Regions from separate parts of the Enterobacter sp. ECC-219 genome, predicted to be linked through region 1. Evidence: riboswitches for the same ligand, from Rfam matches in the RefSeq annotation. Region 1 holds a riboswitch; the other holds the start of a gene.
The links. A riboswitch is a leader RNA that binds a small molecule or an ion and turns the genes downstream of it on or off. The one in region 1 is predicted to bind thiamine pyrophosphate.
Positions count from the first base shown of each region.

Region 2: it holds a riboswitch for thiamine pyrophosphate, as region 1 does, so the genes downstream of both, thiM (hydroxyethylthiazole kinase) here and thiB (thiamine ABC transporter substrate binding subunit) in region 1, are expected to answer to the same signal.

Region 1 is NZ_CP143680.1:1,436,463-1,440,972, forward strand. Features, by position in the region: gene thiP (thiamine/thiamine pyrophosphate ABC transporter permease ThiP) at 1-931, opposite strand, end outside; gene thiB (thiamine ABC transporter substrate binding subunit) at 907-1,890, opposite strand; TPP riboswitch at 1,922-2,022, opposite strand; gene sgrR (HTH-type transcriptional regulator SgrR) at 2,059-3,714, opposite strand; gene sgrT (glucose uptake inhibitor SgrT) at 3,803-3,955, shown strand; gene V1603_RS06760 (sugar efflux transporter) at 4,076-4,510, shown strand, end outside.
Region 2 is NZ_CP143680.1:4,003,115-4,007,624, forward strand. Features, by position in the region: gene V1603_RS19020 (GntR family transcriptional regulator) at 1-118, opposite strand, end outside; gene thiD (bifunctional hydroxymethylpyrimidine kinase/phosphomethylpyrimidine kinase) at 161-961, opposite strand; gene thiM (hydroxyethylthiazole kinase) at 958-1,728, opposite strand; TPP riboswitch at 1,764-1,860, opposite strand; gene V1603_RS19035 (helix-turn-helix domain-containing protein) at 2,137-2,577, opposite strand; gene V1603_RS19040 (hypothetical protein) at 2,578-3,042, opposite strand; partial or broken gene V1603_RS19045 (transposase) at 3,144-3,655, shown strand; gene V1603_RS19050 (AIPR family protein) at 4,021-4,510, shown strand, end outside.

The DNA of each region.
Region 1 (4,510 bases):
CGATAACGGCCAGCAGCGGCGGCAGCAGCAGCATGAGCGCCAGCGTAATCAGGATAAAATCGGCGACGCGGCTGTGCAGGCTGTCCTGCGGGTCGCGCCAGCCGGTTATTTGATTACTGCCAGCGGGAATGGCTTTACTCAGTCGCTGGCTCAGCAGCACCAGCACCAGACAGCACGCCATCTGCACCATCGCCAGCAGCGCGGCGCGGCCCGGATCGTAGTCGTAACTTAAGGCCTGATAAATCGCCAGCTCGATGGTGGTGGCCTGCGGCCCGCCGCCGAGCGAAAGCACGGTGGCAAAGCTGGCGAAGCAGAGCATAAAGATTAGCGCGGCCACCGGGGCAATCTGACGTCGCAGCCACGGCCATTCGACAAAGCGGAAGAACGACCAGCCGCGCATGCCGAGCTGAGCCGCAATCTGGCGCTGTTCGCCGGGAATGTTTTCCAGCGCCTGTAAAAAGAGGCGCGTCGCCATCGGCATATTGAAGAAAATGTGCGCCAGCAGGATGCCCTTCAGCCCGTAAGGGGAAAAGGTCCACTCCAGCCCCAAAGATGCAAAGAGCGAAGCCAGCCAGCCCTGACGACCGTAGACGCTCAGAATGCCAAAAACGGCCACCAGAACTGGCAGGATCAGCGTCATGGCGCACAGGCGCAGCAGAGCCTGCCTGCCAGGAAAACGCCGGCGGTACAGCGCTCGCGCGAGGAAAATGGCCGGGATCGCTGACAGCAGCGCAGAAAGAAACGCCTGCCAGAAAGAGAACCGGATAACGTGCCAGAGATAGCTGTCGTGCCAGAGCGCGAGCAGATCGCTCTCTGGCGCATTAAACCACAACGCAAGGAATGCCCCCAGGCTGACCACCACCATCAGCATGGCGGCGAGCAGGCCGGGGATTAACCAGCCGGGAATTAACGGCTGACGGCGCGTTGCCATTCACTTACCCATGCTGCACGCTGCGCGGCGACCTGCTGCGGCGTAAATTCCAGCGAGGTTGTTGGTTTGGTCAACTGCTCGAAACCTGCGGGCAGGGTAACGCTGGTGACCGGATACATCCAGTTGCCTGCGGGAATCGCATTCTGGAACGCCGGTGAAACCATGAACTTCAGGAACTTCTCGGCCAGCTCCGGCTGTTTGCTGGCGGCGGTACGCGCTGCCACTTCCACCTGCAGATAGTGCCCTTCAGCAAAATTCGCGGCGGCGTAGTTGTCTTTCTTCTCTGCGATGATGTGGTAGGCCGGAGAGGTGGTGTAGCTCAGCACCAGATCGCTTTCGCCTTTCAGGAACAGGCCGTAGGCTTCGCTCCAGCCCTTGGTCACGGTGACGGTTTTTGCGGCCAGTTTCTGCCACGCTTCCGGCGCTTTATCTCCATAGACTTTCTGCATCCACAGCAGCAGGCCCAGACCCGGCGTGCTGGTACGCGGATCTTCATAGATCACGCGCCACTTCTGGTCACTTTCCACCAGCTCTTTCAGGCTTTTCGGTGGGTTTTTCAGCTTATTTTTGTCGTAAACAAAAGCAAAATAGCCGTAATCGAACGGCACAAAGGTGTCGTTTTTCCAGCCGCCCGGCACGTTGACGGCATCTGCCGCCACGCCGCTTTTGGCAAACAGTCTGGTTTGCGTCGCGGCTTCCAGCAGGTTGTTATCCAGCCCGAGCACCACGTCGGCCTTGCTGTTTTTCCCTTCCATGCGCAGACGGTTGAGCAGCGACACGCCATCTTCCAGCGCCACGAACTTCAGCTCGCAGTTGCAGTCGGCTTCAAAGGCTTTTTTTACCACCGGGCCAGGGCCCCAGTCGGCGGAGAAGGAATCGTAGGTGTAGACCGTCAGGACGGGTTTCGCGAAAGCAGGCAGCGCAAACAGCGCCAGCAGGGGGAAAACTTTTTTTAACACTTTGCACCTCAGAGTTGAGTGGCAAAGGATTTTGAGCGACAGCCTCAAATCCCTTCGCCGGCGTTATCCGGATCAGGTTCGACGGGTATTATCTCAGCGCACATCTGTGATGCAGCACCCCGTTGAGAACGGCGCTATTGTAATGATTTGGTGAATATTTCGAAAGCGTTATGGTTCCGGCGGCGCAAACCAGGCGGATTTAAAATCAAACCAGCCCAGGGTGTTCATCCGCAGGCCGCGCATGCTGCGCTGTCCCTGGATCAGCAGCCAGTGGTGGATCAACGGTACGATCGTCTGCCCGGCCAGCAGCTCTTGGCACCATGCGGCCAGATCCATTTCGCCTGCCCGCCACTTCGCGGCGTCCTGCTGCCAGTCCCGGTTGATACAGTGCTGAATGAGGGGCACTTCATACAGGTGAGAAAAGAGCGAGAAATCAAGCGGCAGCGTGAAGTTGGCGCTATTGAGCCAGATATCGCTGACGACATCCCCGCGGTGCCATTCATCATAATCGACTTCCTGTATCGCCAGCGTCACGCCTTCGGCCGCCAGCAGCTTGCTCATAATCTTCGCGATAAAACGGTGCTCAATGTGATCGCGATAGTAGCTGAGGGTGATGGTCTCCAGCCCGGCAGGTTTTCCACTGCGCACCGGCTGAGCATGGTGCCAGCGCGGAAGCAGGCCATATGCCGGGAACCACCAGGTCTGGTATTGCTCCTCTGCGTGATAAATCAGGTTAGCCGGGGCCAGAACATGGCTGATCCACGTGCGGACGTCGTGGTTTGCTCCGCGGTGGCTGCGGCTGTCAAAGAGCAGGTAGTAACAGCCCTCCTCCAGGCGACTTTCGAACGCCTTTTCGCTTGTTGTGGGGCCTTCCAGCGTCAGGCCTGCGCTCAGCTCTTCGTTGAGATCCGGTAATACCCAGACGTTCACTTCGTCGATCAGCGCCCGATAGCCAAAATAGTCATCAAAGGCGCGGATTTTGAGCTGGTTGTTGGTATTGCGCGTCACGGAGTAGGGGCCCGTGCCAATCGGCAGGCTGGCAAAATTGTTCAGCGATCGCCATTCGCCGGGCAGGATCATTGAGGGCACGTAGCCCAGCAGCCACGGCAGCCATATGTCCGGCTGCGACAATTCAATGTCCAGCGTCCAGGCCGTGGGGGAGTGGATCCGCGAGACGTGTGAATAGAGCGGAAGCGTGCGGGCGCGTTCCAGGGAGGTGATGACGTCACTCATCTCCAGCTCGCGTCCGTGGTGGAAGTGAATGCCCGGGCGTAAAAAGAAACGCCAGTGCAGGGGGGAAAGCTGCTGCCAGTGGTGCGCGATGTCCGCTTCCAGTTCCCCGTTTTCCTCATTTATTTTCGTCAGGCCGCTGAATATCTGCCGGGCCATATGGGTTTCAGAACGACGTAACGCCGTGCCGGGCAACAGGTTTTTCATTGGCCGATAGTAGAGCACCCGCATAATGTGGCGGCCCTGACGAAAGCTGCGCCCCAGATGCGAGACCAGCATCTGGCGCACGGCGGCCTTGTCGCCCACCAGCTGGACCAGCTGATCGATGCGATCCTGCTCCAGCAGATCCTCCGCCCGCTGTTGCTGCAGCGCCAGACCAGTATAGAGGAAGGTTAAGCGAGAGCGCTTGCCGCGTCCGGCCTCGGCCTCCCAGCTTAGCCAGCCCTGCTGCTGCATGGTGTTGAGCAACGTGCGCATATGGCGGCGAGAGCAGTTGAGAAGTTCTGCCAGCTCGTTAAGCGTGGTCTCCTGCGATTGACCCTCGCAGCACTGCCACAGGCGGATAAATTGTTGTTGCAGTCGACCGGATGGCATAAAAGAGGAACTCCTGACAAAAAATCAGCAATTTATTAATCCCTATATTAGGCCAATAATGCTTTCCGATGAAGTGAGGAGGTAAATTATGAAGAGGTCTACCGCACGTCAGTTTTATCAGCAGTACTTTTCAGCGACAAAAGGATCGTCCTGGCTGGCCCGCCAGTGTGCAGAGCAACGGCTGAAAATATTGGAAGAACTGATGCAGTGGGACGTTACGAAACCGACCTCTTCCCGCTAACTCGCCTCGATCATGTGTGACTGAGTATTGGTGTTTATCACCCGCCAGCAAAATGTTTTTGCTGGCTTTTTTCGTTTATTCTTTCACCCAATTTCGATTCGCTTTCACAAGGACTTGCGCATGCTGTGGTTGATGACGATGGGGCGCCGCCTGAATGGCGTATATGCCGCTTTTATGCTGGTGGCCTTTATGATGGGCGTGGCGGGGGCCCTACAGGCGCCGACGCTGAGCCTGTTCCTCAGCCGCGAGGTGGGCGCACAGCCGTTTTGGGTTGGCCTGTTTTATACCGTTAACGCCATTGCCGGGATCCTCGTTAGCCTGGGACTGGCGAAACGATCGGACAGCCAGGGCGATCGCCGCAGGCTGATCCTCTTTTGCTGCGCGATGGCCGTGGGCAACGCGCTGCTTTTTGCCTTTAACCGGCACTACCTGACGCTCATTACCTGCGGCGTGCTGCTGGCCTCTCTTGCCAATACCGCCATGCCGCAGCTGTTCGCGCTGGCCCGTGAATACGCCGACAGCTCGGCGCGGGAGGTGGTGATGTTCAGCTCGGTG
Region 2 (4,510 bases), 2.5 Mb from region 1:
CCCCGCTGCGCACCGCGTTTTTTACCGTTTCGGCAAATTTCAGGTACAGCGGCGTGTTGTCAGGCGCGGCGATCCGTTCAGTCAGTTGAGCGATTAACCGGGTATGCGCTTGTTCCATCTCTGTATTCTCAGGCGTGGTGTTTCCTGCCAGTATACTGGGTTACCACCACGCATGAAAATGATGAACCGGCCCAATACCGTGACCGACTTCCAGAGTATCGGCTTTTGCCAGCGCCGCCGAGAGCCAGGATTTCGCTTCGCGTACCGTATCGGCCCAGCCGTCATGCCGCGGGCGCAGCGCCGCCAGCGCGGCTGAGAGGGTGCACCCTGTGCCGTGGGTGTTTTTGGTCTGCACGCGCGGGGCGGTAAACCGCATTTCGCCGTCACGGGTAAAAAGCCAGTCCGGGCTTTCAGCATCATCCAGATGCCCGCCCTTCATCAGCACCGCCCCGCAGCCCATCGCCAGCAGCGCATTGCCCTGCTCTTTCATTTCCCGTTCAGTTTGCGCGTGCGGCGCGCCCAGCAGCGCGGCGGCTTCCGGCAGATTGGGCGTGATGAGCGCCACCTGCGGCAGCAGCTTATTGCGCAGCGTCTCGACGGCGGAGGCGGAGAGCAGCGGATCGCCGCTTTTTGCCAGCATGACGGTATCCAGCACCACATTTTGCACCTGATAGCGCTTAAGCCGTTCGGCCACCGCTTCCACAATGTCCGTTTCGGCCAGCATGCCGATCTTGGTGGTATCAATACGCACATCGCTGAACACCGAATCCAGCTGCGCGGCAACAAAATCCGGCTCGATGCGGTAGACCGACTGCACGCCGCGCGTGTTTTGTGCCACCAGCGCGGTAATCACTGAGCAGCCGTACGCGCCAAGGGCCGAGAAGGTTTTCAGATCGGCCTGGATGCCCGCGCCGCCGCTGGGATCGGTGCCGGCTATGGTCAGGGCGTTAATCCGCTTCATGCCTGCTCCTCCAGCGTGTAGAGTTCATCCAGGAACGCGGCGGCAAAACTGCCTGGCCCGCGCGAGCGCGTAACGGCTGCCGTTCCGGCTCGCTTCATCCATCCGCAAGCGGCGGCAACGTTATCCAGCCTGTCCCCCGGCAGCGAACAGCTGGCCGCTACGACGGCAGAAAGCGCGCATCCGGTTCCCACCACGCGGGTCATCAGCGGATCACCTCCCGTAACCGTGCGGGTGCGTTGCCCATCAGTGATGTAATCCACCTCACCGGTGACCACTACGATGGCATTGGTTTGCCGGGCCAGCGCCTGAGCGGCAGGTAGCGCGCTGGCCGCGGTGTCGGTTGTATCGACGCCGCGCCCGCCCGCGCTCATTCCCGCCAGAGCCAGGATTTCTGAAGCGTTGCCGCGAATGGCGGCCGGTTGCAGGGCAAGGATTTGATGGCAAAAACGGGTGCGGAACGTCAGGGCGCCCACGGCAACCGGATCCAGCGTCCAGGGCTTGCCTGCCGCTACGGCGCTTTCTATTGCCCGACGCATCGCCTGCGCGCGCGGCGCAGTCAGCGTCCCGACGTTAACCAGCAGCGCGTCAGCGACGGCGGCGAACTGTTCAGCCTCTTCGGCCTCAACCACCATTGCAGGGGATGCGCCAAGTGCCAGCAAAACGTTGGCCGTAAAGGTCTGTACGACATCGTTGGTCATACAATGGGTAAGCGGACAACGGGTGCGGAAGTGGTGTAAAACGTGTAAATCGAGCAGGTCAGGCTGCATGGGTTCGCTCCTGCCTTGCGTGAAGAAGCGATGACCGGGAAGGCATCTGACTTCCCTACGCTGGCATTATCCAGATCAGGTAATACGGGTATTTCTCAGCCTTCACAAAGAAGGGCACCCCGAGTCATTTGGTAAGAATTGACTTACTTTTTGCCAGATTAGGGGAAGTTACTTGCTGTTGCAAGCCCGCCCTTCCGGTTATCGCTTCTTCACGCTGTACCCCAGCTTGTACCTCAGTTTGTACCCCACCAAAGAAACGAAAAAAGGGGCCGTTAAGCTCCTTTGTGATATAACCCAAACCTCATGGATTCCGAGATTCAGTTTTGCGTTCTGTTTTTCTACGTCGTTCAAAGGTGCGGATTACATCCCAGATAAACAGGAATAGCAGATACCAATAAAGTGCGGTGATCATAAGCAAACCTCTTGGTTCCAGTAGCTTCGAACTGTTCTCAGAGACACACCCATCGCTTCAGCCGTTTCCTTCGGTGTTAGCCCTTGAGCCTTATGTTCCAGCATCTTCAAACGCGTTTCCTGCTGCTTTCCAGCTTTCTTGATTCCAAGGCATACGATGGTTGAGCCAGGGAAGTAATAGGTTTTGAGGTATTCCGCTGCCGCCATGTCGGGAACGACAAACACCAGAGGGTGATCGGTATCAGTGTTGCGAATGGATGTTCGGCTAAGAAATTGGTAGCACCGTTCAAAATACATTGCCTGGCGCTTCTTCTCCATCACCGTTTCAAAATCCCAACCGATACGTTCGCAATAGTCTGCCCATCGCTTACGGTCTTTATCGCCCAAATTTGCACATCCGAGGAACACGGCACAATGAACACCTTGGTAGTTGTTCATTCAGTAGCTCGACATCGAGACTGCTTCCCCTCCCATGCGATCACCAAGCTCAGTGAGTCCGATGGTCTGGAAGTCGCAGATGGTTTTATCCCTGTTAGTGGCGAAGATAAATTCCTTGCCAACAGTCTGCCGAATCTCGTTCAGATGATTATTAAAGACATTTGCGAGTTCTGACTGCCCCGCTCTATTGATATCTTCCGAGAGAACAACCACGATCTTGATAGGCACTTTTTTATGCTTACGTCTCTCGGGATCAGGCTGAAGGTGTTCACCCGCTTCCTGAACCGCCTTCTGAGCGACGTTCTCTGCCATCCAGACAAACCCGCTGCGATTTACACCAGCGCCAAGCACAGTGAAACTTTTTGCCCACGTTGCGGCCTTCAGTATCTGATTAAAAGTGTACGCAAAGAAGCTGTATGAAGAATCACACTCGGTATGCATTACGCCACCGCCGTCGAGAGCCACGTATAGCACTTTCTTAAGATTGTCACTGTTTGACCTGCTCCCCGTTGATTAATATACCCCGATGTTAGTAATGTCTTCATAAGCCACATGAGGACATCCTCATGAAGAAGCGTTTTTCCGACGAACAGATCATCAGTATTCTTCGCGAAGCGGAAGCCGGAGTTTCTGCCCGTGAGCTCTGCCGTAAGCACGCCCTTTCCGACGCCACTTTCTACACCTGGCGCAAAAAGTTTGGTGGCATGGAAGTTCCTGAGGTGAAGCGGCTCAAATCTCTTGAAGAGGAGAACGCCCGCCTCAGGAAGCTACTTGCCGAAGCCATGCTGGATAAGGAGGCACTTCAGGTGGCTCTGGGGCGAAAGTACTGACGACAGGCCAGAAGCGGGAAGTCGTTGAGTTTATGTGTGATGCGACCGGTCTGTCGCAACGTCGTGCCTGCAGGCTTACAGGTTTGTCCCTTTCGACCTGCCGCTATGAGGCTCAGCGTCCGGCAGCTGATGCGCATTTATCAGGGCGCATCACTGAGCTGGCACTAGAGCGCAGGCGTTTTGGCTACCGCCGCATCTGGCAGCTGTTGCGTCGGGAGGGCCTTCACGTCAATCACAAGCGGGTATACCCAAGTGAGACTGAATAGTTAAAACTTACATATCAAGAATCATTCTCATTAATGGCCACGCAAATCCTTAACTGCGCAGTGATAATGTTGTGATATTTGGGCGAGATAAAATCCCAGGACATGTGGCATCAAATGAGGTTGCTCGATGGTTTAAGCAATGGGGCGGTTAGAGCAGATCGTCAAGTGGCTGCCAATGGAGGCCATATCCCTCTTTTCCTCTTTTAAAGTGGCTCATCGCGTTAGTTAACAATCACTAATAGAGGAAACTAATTGTTCAGAATGCTCGTTATAGAGCATGGATCACAAGCATAAGACATCTTCATGAGGCATAATAGGTACAGCATACTCGCCTAAGGAATTTGCAAATGTCTCATGTCAGTATTAACGATTTCAAACTTCTTAATATCAAATGCCAAAAATATTTTGATCTGTTCAGTAAAACGAATGAATTTAATCAGTCTATCCATGAAGTTAAATTGCAACAAAGATTCGGCTTTTATCTTTTCATGCTTGAATCGCTTTGTAATGAAAAAGATATTGATAAAATTAGCGATTACATTACGGATACAGAATTCAATTCTTACTTAATCGGCAGTCGTTACGATGACCATGGTATTGATGCTATTTTCATGGATGAGGAGAATAAGGAGATAAAACTATTCAATTTCAAATTCCGTGAAAATTTCAAAGCTGAGCAAAAACAAAGTTTTAACGAGGCGTTTGTTTCTACTAAACTTGTAAACTGTATTATGAATGATAGTTTAGATGGTTTGGAAGGAAAATTGAAAAATTATGTTCACACCATAAATGAATTACTCAATGGTAATGATGTATGGAAACTTTCATTATATATGA